Regions from separate parts of the Bradyrhizobium sp. B039 genome, predicted to be linked through region 4. Evidence: riboswitches for the same ligand, from Rfam matches in the RefSeq annotation. Region 4 holds a riboswitch; each other region holds the start of a gene.
The links. A riboswitch is a leader RNA that binds a small molecule or an ion and turns the genes downstream of it on or off. The one in region 4 is predicted to bind cobalamin.
Positions count from the first base shown of each region.

Region 1: linked by a shared signal. The riboswitch ahead of AAFG50_RS15145 (DUF1636 domain-containing protein) and the one ahead of metE (5-methyltetrahydropteroyltriglutamate--homocysteine S-methyltransferase) in region 4 are both predicted to bind cobalamin.
Region 2: linked by a shared signal. The riboswitch ahead of AAFG50_RS15210 (energy-coupling factor ABC transporter permease) and the one ahead of metE (5-methyltetrahydropteroyltriglutamate--homocysteine S-methyltransferase) in region 4 are both predicted to bind cobalamin.
Region 3: linked by a shared signal. The riboswitch ahead of AAFG50_RS22660 (TonB-dependent receptor) and the one ahead of metE (5-methyltetrahydropteroyltriglutamate--homocysteine S-methyltransferase) in region 4 are both predicted to bind cobalamin.

Region 1 covers NZ_CP152416.1:3,251,453-3,253,645, forward strand. The annotation lists gene AAFG50_RS15135 (cobyric acid synthase) at 1-130, opposite strand, end outside; gene cobO (cob(I)yrinic acid a,c-diamide adenosyltransferase) at 142-777, opposite strand; cobalamin riboswitch at 818-1,038, shown strand; gene AAFG50_RS15145 (DUF1636 domain-containing protein) at 1,133-1,507, shown strand; gene cobW (cobalamin biosynthesis protein CobW) at 1,504-2,193, shown strand, end outside.
Region 2 covers NZ_CP152416.1:3,265,032-3,267,224, reverse strand. The annotation lists gene cobF (precorrin-6A synthase (deacetylating)) at 1-607, opposite strand, end outside; gene AAFG50_RS15210 (energy-coupling factor ABC transporter permease) at 654-1,331, opposite strand; cobalamin riboswitch at 1,368-1,579, opposite strand; gene cobA (uroporphyrinogen-III C-methyltransferase) at 1,634-2,193, opposite strand, start outside.
Region 3 covers NZ_CP152416.1:4,849,908-4,852,100, forward strand. The annotation lists gene AAFG50_RS22660 (TonB-dependent receptor) at 1-947, opposite strand, end outside; cobalamin riboswitch at 1,061-1,275, opposite strand; gene AAFG50_RS22665 (hypothetical protein) at 1,341-1,562, opposite strand; gene AAFG50_RS22670 (hypothetical protein) at 1,650-1,907, opposite strand; gene AAFG50_RS22675 (hypothetical protein) at 2,047-2,193, opposite strand, start outside.
Region 4 covers NZ_CP152416.1:7,417,076-7,419,268, forward strand. The annotation lists gene metE (5-methyltetrahydropteroyltriglutamate--homocysteine S-methyltransferase) at 1-1,407, opposite strand, end outside; cobalamin riboswitch at 1,508-1,710, opposite strand; gene AAFG50_RS35265 (hypothetical protein) at 2,062-2,193, shown strand, end outside.

The DNA of each region.
Region 1 (2,193 bases), 4.2 Mb from region 4:
TCGACATGTTCTGCGGCTTGAAGGGAAGCACGCGCAGCCCACGCCGCGTGAAGGCGCGCGCAAGGCCGGCGACGATGAGCGACTTGCCCACGTCCGAGCCGGCCCCCTGGATCATCAATGCGCGCGCCATCGCGTGTGTCTTCAGAACTCGACGCCGGCTTGCGCCTTGATGCCGGAGCGGAACGGATGCTTGACCAGCGTCATCTCGGTGACGAGGTCGGCGATCTCGATCAGCTCGTCCTTGGCATTGCGCCCGGTGAGCACGACATGTGTCATCGCAGGCTTTTGCGTCGTCAGGAACTCGACGACCTCAGCGATATCGAGGTAGTCGTAGCGCAGCGCGATGTTGATCTCGTCGAGCACGACCATGCGCAAGCTGGGATCGAGAATCAGCTCCTTGGCCTTCTCCCAGCCGGCGCGCGCAGCGGCGATGTCGCGGGCGCGGTCCTGCGTCTCCCAGGTGAAACCTTCGCCCATCGCGTGGAACTGGCAGAGATCGCCGAAATGGCCGGTGAGGAGGCGCCGCTCGCCTGTATCCCAGGCGCCCTTGATGAACTGCACGACCGCGCAGGGGAAGCCATGGGCGACGCAGCGCACGATCATGCCGAAGGCGGAGGAGGACTTGCCCTTTCCGGCGCCGGTATGGACGATGATGAGGCCCTTCTCGCCGCTCTTGGTCGCCATGATCTTGTCGCGGGCGGCCTTCTTCTTCGCCATTTTCGCGGCGTGGCGGGCATCGGTTTCCTCGGCCGTTTGGGTATCCGGTTCAGGCGTCATCGGACGGGGTCCTTCGGCTTGACAAGAGGCGGCCAGGGGCAAATGGTGGCCCGGCGTTGGTTCCTGTCCTATGACAGGCGAAGAGGGAATGCGATAGGGTCCGAATCGGCAAGATTTGGGTCCAAAATGCAGCCGCCCCCGCGACCGTGACCGGAGAGATGCCCGAGGCCACTGATCCCTGACGGGATCGGGAAGGCGGGGATCGAAGGGCAAAACCCTGCTCCGCAAGCCGGGAGACCTGCCAGCGCGGACGATTTTGGACCGGCGGACGGGGTGTTCCGCGACGGGGAAGCGGACCCTCGCAAGACCGGTTCGTGGGCCTCTTCGCCTCCCGCTGTTTATTCTGGAAGAGGCGATGAGCGTCACACTTCACGTCTGCATTACCTGCCGTGCCGGCGAGACGCTTGGCGAGGGCGAAGTCACGCCGGGCAAGCGCCTTCACGGTGCGATTGTCGACGCCGGCGTGCCCGATGGTGTCACTGTGGTTCCGGTCGAATGCCTGTCGGCATGCAGCCAGGGCTGCTCGGTGGCGCTCAGTGCGCCCGGCCGCTGGTCCTATGTCTATGGCCGCCTGTCGGACGCCAACGCGCGCGACGTGATCGCAGGCGCCGCCGCCTATGCGGCCGCGCCCGACGGCCTTGTGCCCTGGCGCAGCCGTCCCGAGATCTTCCGCAAGCAGTCGCTTGCGCGCATTCCCCCCATTGCCGTCGTGCCGGAGGCCGCCGAATGAACTCGCTCGCAAAAGTCCCGGTCACGGTGGTCACCGGCTTTCTCGGCTCCGGCAAGACGACGCTGATCCAGCATTTGCTCGCCAACCCCAACGGCAAGAAGCTCGCGGTGCTCGTCAACGAGTTCGGCAGCGAGGGCGTCGACGGCCAGATTCTGAAGTCCTGCGCCGATGCCAATTGCCCGGAGGAAAACATCGTCGAGCTCGCCAATGGCTGCATCTGCTGCACCGTTGCCGACGATTTCATCCCGACCATGGAGCTGTTGCTGGCGCGGCCGGTGAGGCCCGATCACATCCTGATCGAGACCTCGGGCCTGGCGCTGCCCAAGCCCTTGCTTAGGGCGTTCGACTGGCCGGAGATCCGTTCGCGCATCACCGTTGACGGTGTGATCGCGCTGGCCGATGCCGAGGCCGTCGCCGCCGGCCGTTTCGCGCCGGACCCGGCCGCAGTGGAAGCGCAGCGGGCGGCGGACGAAAATCTCGATCACGAGACGCCGCTGTCGGAAGTGTTCGAGGACCAGATCGCCTGCGCCGACATCGTGCTGCTGACCAAGGCCGATCTTGCCGGCCCGGCGGGACTCGAAGCGGCCAAGGCTGCCATCACCGCCGAGATGCCGCGCCGCGTGCCGATGCTTGCCGTTACCGACGGCGCGATCGATGCGCGCGTCATCCTCGGTCTCGGTGCCGCC
Region 2 (2,193 bases), 4.2 Mb from region 4:
CCCACCAGATCTGGAGCCCGGCCGGATCGAGCGACTGAAACGCCGTGCCGCCATCGAGCATCACGACCACGGTGTCTGCGCTTACCGGCCAGCCGCCTTCACGCAAGCGGCGGCCTGTCGTGACCAGAAAGGGCTCGCCGATGTCGTTGAGCGGCAGCGCATGCGCCGCGCACAACGCCTGGATCGACGTGATACCGGGGATGACCTCGATTGTCGGCAAGGGATCGAGCCGGCGCGCAATACGCAGCGAGGAATCGTAGAGCGACGGATCGCCCCAGATTAGCAGCGCGACCCTGCCATCCCCTTCGAGATGGCTCGTGATGGTCTGCGACCATTTCGCGGCGACCGCATCGTGCCAATCGTCGACGCCCTTGCGGTAGTCCGCCTCGCCTGCGTCGCGCACGGGAAGATCGAACTCGGCGATGCGCGTCTTGTCGCTGGTCAGCACATCCGCGCAGATCGTCCGCCTGAGATCGGCGAGATCGGACTTTGCGCTCCCCTTGCGCGGGATCAGGACGAGATCGGCCGCGTTGATGGCGCGGGTCGCGGCGTGCGTGAGCTGCTCGGGATCGCCGCAACCGATGCCTATCAGGGAGAGCGTGAGCATCGCGTTCGCGAAGGGCGGCCATCACGGCCGCCCTTTCGCTTGTCTCTCAGGCCGCGTTGTGCAGGCGCGGGGTGACGAGGCCGGGCGCGGTGACGCCGCGCAGCGACTTCGCCAGCGCCAGCACGGCGAGATCGGCCAGCGGCTCGATCACGATGACGAGCGCATAGGAGGCCGCGAAGGTCGCGATGTTGACGAGGTTGGTCATAGCAAAACCGGAGCCATAGAGCGCCCAGAACGCCACCCAGCCGATGACGCCGGCCTGATAGGTCGTCGAAAGCGCCAGCGCCTGGCGATACCTGAGATCGACATAGGCGGTGTTGCGGGCAATGATCCGCGTGGCGATCGCCTGGATCGCGAACAGCGGCACCAGCAGCGTGGTGACGTTCATGCCGTATTGCGGCAGGTCGGCCGGCTCGAAGAGCACGCCCTGGAACAGCAGGCCGAGCGCGAGGCCGAAGGCCGCGGGGGCAGCACCGAACAGCAGGAACAAGGTCGAGCCGAGGATGAAGTGCACCTCGGACACGCCGACCGGGAAGTGCGGCAAGATCTCGAAGAAGGTGAAGACGAGGCCGGTGGTGGCGAGGGTCCGCGCCGCGAACGACGTGATGCCCTGTTCGCGCACGGTCTCGGCCGCGAGCTTCAGCGCAACGCCGCCTGCGGCGATGCCGGTTGCGTAACTCAACACGAGCTTGGCGCCCGTCACGATCCCGGGTTCGATATGCATGGCTCAGTCCTTTCCTGCCGTCACACCCGACGGCCTTGGCCTCAAAACATGCACGGCCGGTCTCCTGGCTCGCGGTTCACTGGGGATCTCCGGCCTTCCCGGACCTTGCGATCCAGTGGCGGTTCGGAGCCCCTCACCGCTTACAGTCGCGGGGGCGGCTGGGGTTTTGGGCGCCGCAACTGGGTCCGCCCATCCCCATTCCCGATTATGCTCCGGCGCTTTGCGCCACCTCGAGCACCATGCTTGTCCTGTGTGCCCCTTTCACGCAGCCTGCGTCAAGGGCCGAACGGCGGCGGTCGCCGTCATGACGGGTATTCTCCCGCCAGTGCGCCGAACAGGATCACGGCGGCCGTCGAGGCAGCCCCGCCCCGCGCAAGCTGCTCGGCAAGCTCGGCAATCGTGGTGCGGACCAGCCGCTCGTCGGGGCGGCCGAGGGATTCGGCGAACAGCGCCGGGGTGGTCGGCGCGAGGCCGTGCGCGATCAATTTTGCGGCAAGCGCCGGAAAGGTGCGGCGGCCCATATAGACCACGGTGGTCGCCTCCGGATCGGCCAGCGCCGCCCAGTTCAGGTTTTGCGGCAGCTCGCCGGTGACGTCGGCTCCGGTCACGAACTGCACCCGGCGCGAGGTGTGGCGCCGCGTCAGGGGCATGCCGGCTTGCGCAGCGGCCACGCAGGCCGAAGTGACGCCGGGAACGATCTCGTAGCCGATGCCGGCCGCGCGCAGCGTTTCGAGCTCCTCCTCGAGCCGTCCGAAGATGCCGGCGTCGCCCGACTTCAACCGCACCACGCGCGCGCCAGTCGCGGCATAATCGACCAGCAGGCGGTTGACGTGATGCTGCTTGGTCGAGGGCCGCCCGGCCC
Region 3 (2,193 bases), 2.6 Mb from region 4:
CGGTTGGTCGCGAGTTCGTCGACGCCGATGGACGGATCGACGGTGCGGCCGCCCGGCAATCGCAGCTCCTGATTGTCGCCGGTAACGGTGACGAAAGCAGTCAGGTCTGATGTCGTGTAGTTCAGGTTGCCGACGCCATTCTCCTGGACAAGGCGATTGTTGTCGCGGTAGCCGTCTGTCTTGACGGCATTGCCGTAGAACGAGGTCGACCACGGACCGGAATTGAGCGACGTCGAGACATTGCCAAGCCTGGTGTCGAACGAGCCGAAGCCGGCCTCGATGCGCGCGGCAACGGGCGGCCCGCCGACGCCGTTCCTGGTGACGATGTTGATCACGCCGCCGACCGCATTGTCCCCATAGAGCACCGCGCCGGCATTGCCGCGCGTGATCTCGATACGCTCAATGGAATTGAGCGGGACAGTGGAGAGGTCCACCTGCGCGATGTCGATGTCGTTCAGCCGCCGTCCGTTGATCAGCACCAGCGAATTGGCAGTGGCAAACGCGCCGAAGCCGCGCAGGTCGACGCTGGTCTTCGCGCCGATCTGGCCGCCATAGAGCGTTGTGATCTGGGCACCCGGGACTTGCGTCGCGATGATCTCGGCAAGCGTCTGCGAGGGCGCATGTGCGATATCCGCGGCCGTGATGACGGTCGTGGCGGCCCCGACGATGCCTCCGTTGCTGGCGACCGCCTCGCCGCCGGAGCCGGACGAGCCGGCGCCATTGCCTGCCGGCGCTCCACTCGGGGCTCGCCGCCTCGCCGTGTCGCCGTCGCCGATCGCCCTGGCGCGTGTACGGTTCTGATCGTCGGGCCTGGTCACTTCGACCGGCGGCAGCTGCTCGGTGGCGGCTTGCTGCGCGAAAGCTGTGGGGAGATCGATCGCATGGAGGAAAACGGCAGCAACGATACCGGCGCGAAGGCGCCTGGCGGCAGAGACAATACGGGACACAGTTGTAACCTCGGCATGACGTCAGTGGCACGTCACAGCGAACGAGGCTTTACGGCGGAGCAATCGATTGCTCCGGTGAAGCTAATGCCTGTACTCCCCGACCGACATCTTCGCGTGTGACCACGGCTGACGGCAGGTCTCCTGGCTCGCGGGTCGTTACCTTACGTCGCCTTCCCAGGACCGAGATTCCCAGTGGCATATGACGAAAGATTCACCGCTTACAGTTGCGGGGGCAGCCGTGGCGTTGGGACAATCCCGGCGTTGGGACAATCTCGTACCACGTTCCCTTTTGATCTCCGTGCGGAGAACCGTCACCGATCAATCTACGAGGCGGCCGTACGGAGAGTCAATCGACCGGTTGAACGATGAGCTGCAAACGCGAGGCAAACACAATCAGTCAGGCTTCGGCACCGCGCGCGTCGTGACCACCGCCCGCTCACCGGCATCGACAAGCTGACCGATGCCGGTTCGGCCCGCGAGCGCGCAGCGGACGATGTTCTCGGCGACCGACCTGCGGAACCCATGATCCTCGCCCCTGGGCCGATTGCGGCAAATCCGATCCAGCGCCAGCTTCATGTTGATCCGTGTACGGGTGTCGAAATGCGCGCTGATCATTCGCCCGGCCTCGATACGTGATGTTGGGGCGGAAACGTCCGACGATCGCCCGGGTTCCGAAAGGGGATCGCGCAATAGAGCGGCCGCCTACGCCCGCCCTCTCTGGCGCTGTGCCTGAGCCCAGGCCACCGTGACGTCGCGCGGCGGGATGTCGATGCGCCGGATCGGCGTCAATTCGCCCGAGGCGGAGATGATCGCGGTCTCCTCGCGGCGACAGCGCGGACACACGAAGCGGACCTCGCTCGGGGACGTCGACCAGCTCGAGCGTTTGACGTTGGCCGCCATCGGCCACGCGTCGCACTGCGAGCACGACACCAGAAACCGGCCGGGATCGAGCATACCCATTCCATCCGACTCCGCGTCCTGCCTGCTCCTACCAATGATTATGTCAGGTGAATCGTTCCGGTGCCCCGACACCGTCAACCCCTCAATGCCCAAGGGGCCGGCGATCCCGGCCCCCAAGCTTCTGCAAACCGCTGGCCGCTCAGTGCGCGCCCTTGAGCGTGCAGGACGTGGTGCAGGTGACCGTGTTGCCATGGTCGCACGCCTTGCAGGCGGCCACGCACTGGTTCATGTCGCGGGGGTTGTAGGAGCTGTAGTTCCGCACCGGGCAGGCTGCGGTCGAGCCGGT
Region 4 (2,193 bases):
ATGCGCCGCGCGAGCATTTCGCACCGCTGTGGTCTGCGGAAACGATCCTATCGTCGTGGTGGGAAAAGCCGGTAGTCCAAAGCGTTCCCTTTGGATCTCGGAACGACGGGCAAACGGGGTGGCGCGCTGGCGCATCGTCTGATCGATCGCCCTCATTCGGACAGCGACGTTGGCATTATGGATCTTCGGCGAGGTCCGGCGGGCAGTCGCAGCGCATTCCGACTCGGCAAGAGCTAGCCCAACATTCTGGTCGCCTGCGAGTACCCGCGCCAGGATCGCAAGCTCACGCATCTTCTGAACCGAGAAAGCAAGCCAGCTCTTGACGTCGGACGCGAGCCCGGTCTCGAGTTCAACATCGACCGGCACGTGAAGCAGCGAGCAGGATGGAGCGAGCTGTACACGGTGCCTGCCAAGCTTCGCAATCGAGGGCTTCAGCCGCTGACGGAGCGACGGCAAGTTCGACCGCCACACATTCCGGCCGTCGATGACACCGAGCGACATGACGAGATCACTTCGGCCGTCAGCAACGATCTGATCCAATAGTTCTGGCGCTCGAACCAAATCGACGTGCAGACCGGAAATTGGCAGGCTCAAGGCAGTATCCAGATTGTCGCCTAGGGCGCCGAAATAGCTCGCAAGCATGATCTTGATAGCGGGTCCCTCCTTTGCGAACCGGTTATAGGCGTGCAGCAACGAATTTCGCGCCGCCTCATCCAGATCAAGGACCAGGCAGGGCTCGTCAAACTGGACCCAACTTGCCCCTCGTTTGGCTAATTCATGCAGAAGGTCGATATAGACGGGTATCAGATCATCGAGGAGAGAGAGGGGCTGGAACGCACTATCGGTACTCTTGCCGAGCTTTAAAAATGTGACCGGCCCGATCAGGACAGGGCGGGTCTGAAAGCCAAGAGCCCTCGCTTCCTCATACTCTTCGACGGGTTTGCGAGAGCACAGTCTGAACGCCTGTCCCCGGTAAAACTCAGGAACCATGTAGTGGTAGTTGGTATCGAACCACTTGGTCATTTCCTGCGCGGGCACGCCAGATCCCCGCGGGCTCTGGGCGCAACTCGCATCCTGCTCGCCGCATTGCGATCCGCGGGCCATGGCGAAGTACGTTTGGAGCGAAACGGATTCTCCGTTCGCGGCGTAGATCTCCGGGATTGCGCCAACCATGACGCTTGTATCGAGCACCTGATCATACAGCGAGAAGTCGTTTGACGGAATGATCGTGACGCCGAGCGATTTTTGACGAGCCCAGTTCGCTGCGCGTAGGCCGAATGCGTCTTCGTGCAACTGCTGTTCACTAATCTTTCCAGCCCAGTAGCTTTCTAGAGCGAGCTTGAGCTCACGCCTTGGGCCGATGCGTGGCGTTCCGAGCGTAGCAACTGGAAGAGAGAGAGGAGACATAGCGTTAACCCCTGTTGGGGACAAAGGCCATGGCGGACGCAGGCAGGAGAAGTCGCGCGTGCGACGGCTGCTTGGCGCACCACCGAGACACCCCGCCCGTGGACCAATATATTGTCGGGGCCGGTCTCCTGGCTTGCTGGTCATCGCTGCTGTCCGGCCTTCCCGAAGCCGTGCAGGCTTCAGCGACATCGTCGGACAGCGGCTCGCCGCTCACAGTTGCGGGGGCAGAGCCGGCATTTGCACCGGCTTCCCTCTTAGCTCCGGATCAATGGGAACCGGAGAACCTCGACGACTTGGATTATCGGCAGGAGAACTCTTCCGTCAACCTCTCAGATTATGTGCAAGCTAATCTGCGACATCCGCTAGCCGAATGACCGTGCATCTCTGTGACTTCACCATCTAGAAACATTCTCTCATCAGAGATGCCATAATCAGACATATCCTTCTCAGATGCCGGATAAGCATCGGAGCTGCCTTGAGGCGGAGCCGCACGCTAAATTGATGAAAGGGACAGAAGCAGCCTGCCGGCGGGAGTACCGACGTTATATCAGAGCGCTTTCAATGCGGCTTTGCGATTTCCAGAGGTTCGCCCAGCACCTCAGCTAGCCAGCTCTTCGCTCAACTAAAGGATCTGCGGCGAATAGGCCAAGGCACGTGGCGAAATTTAGCAACTGGCGAGGGGTTGATTTGCGTGCCACCCAGACTTCAGAGCTGGGATCAAGCCGGCTTGGTGCTTGGCAATCACGCAGCTCGAACGCGGGCGGCACGATAGCGAACCACACAGCT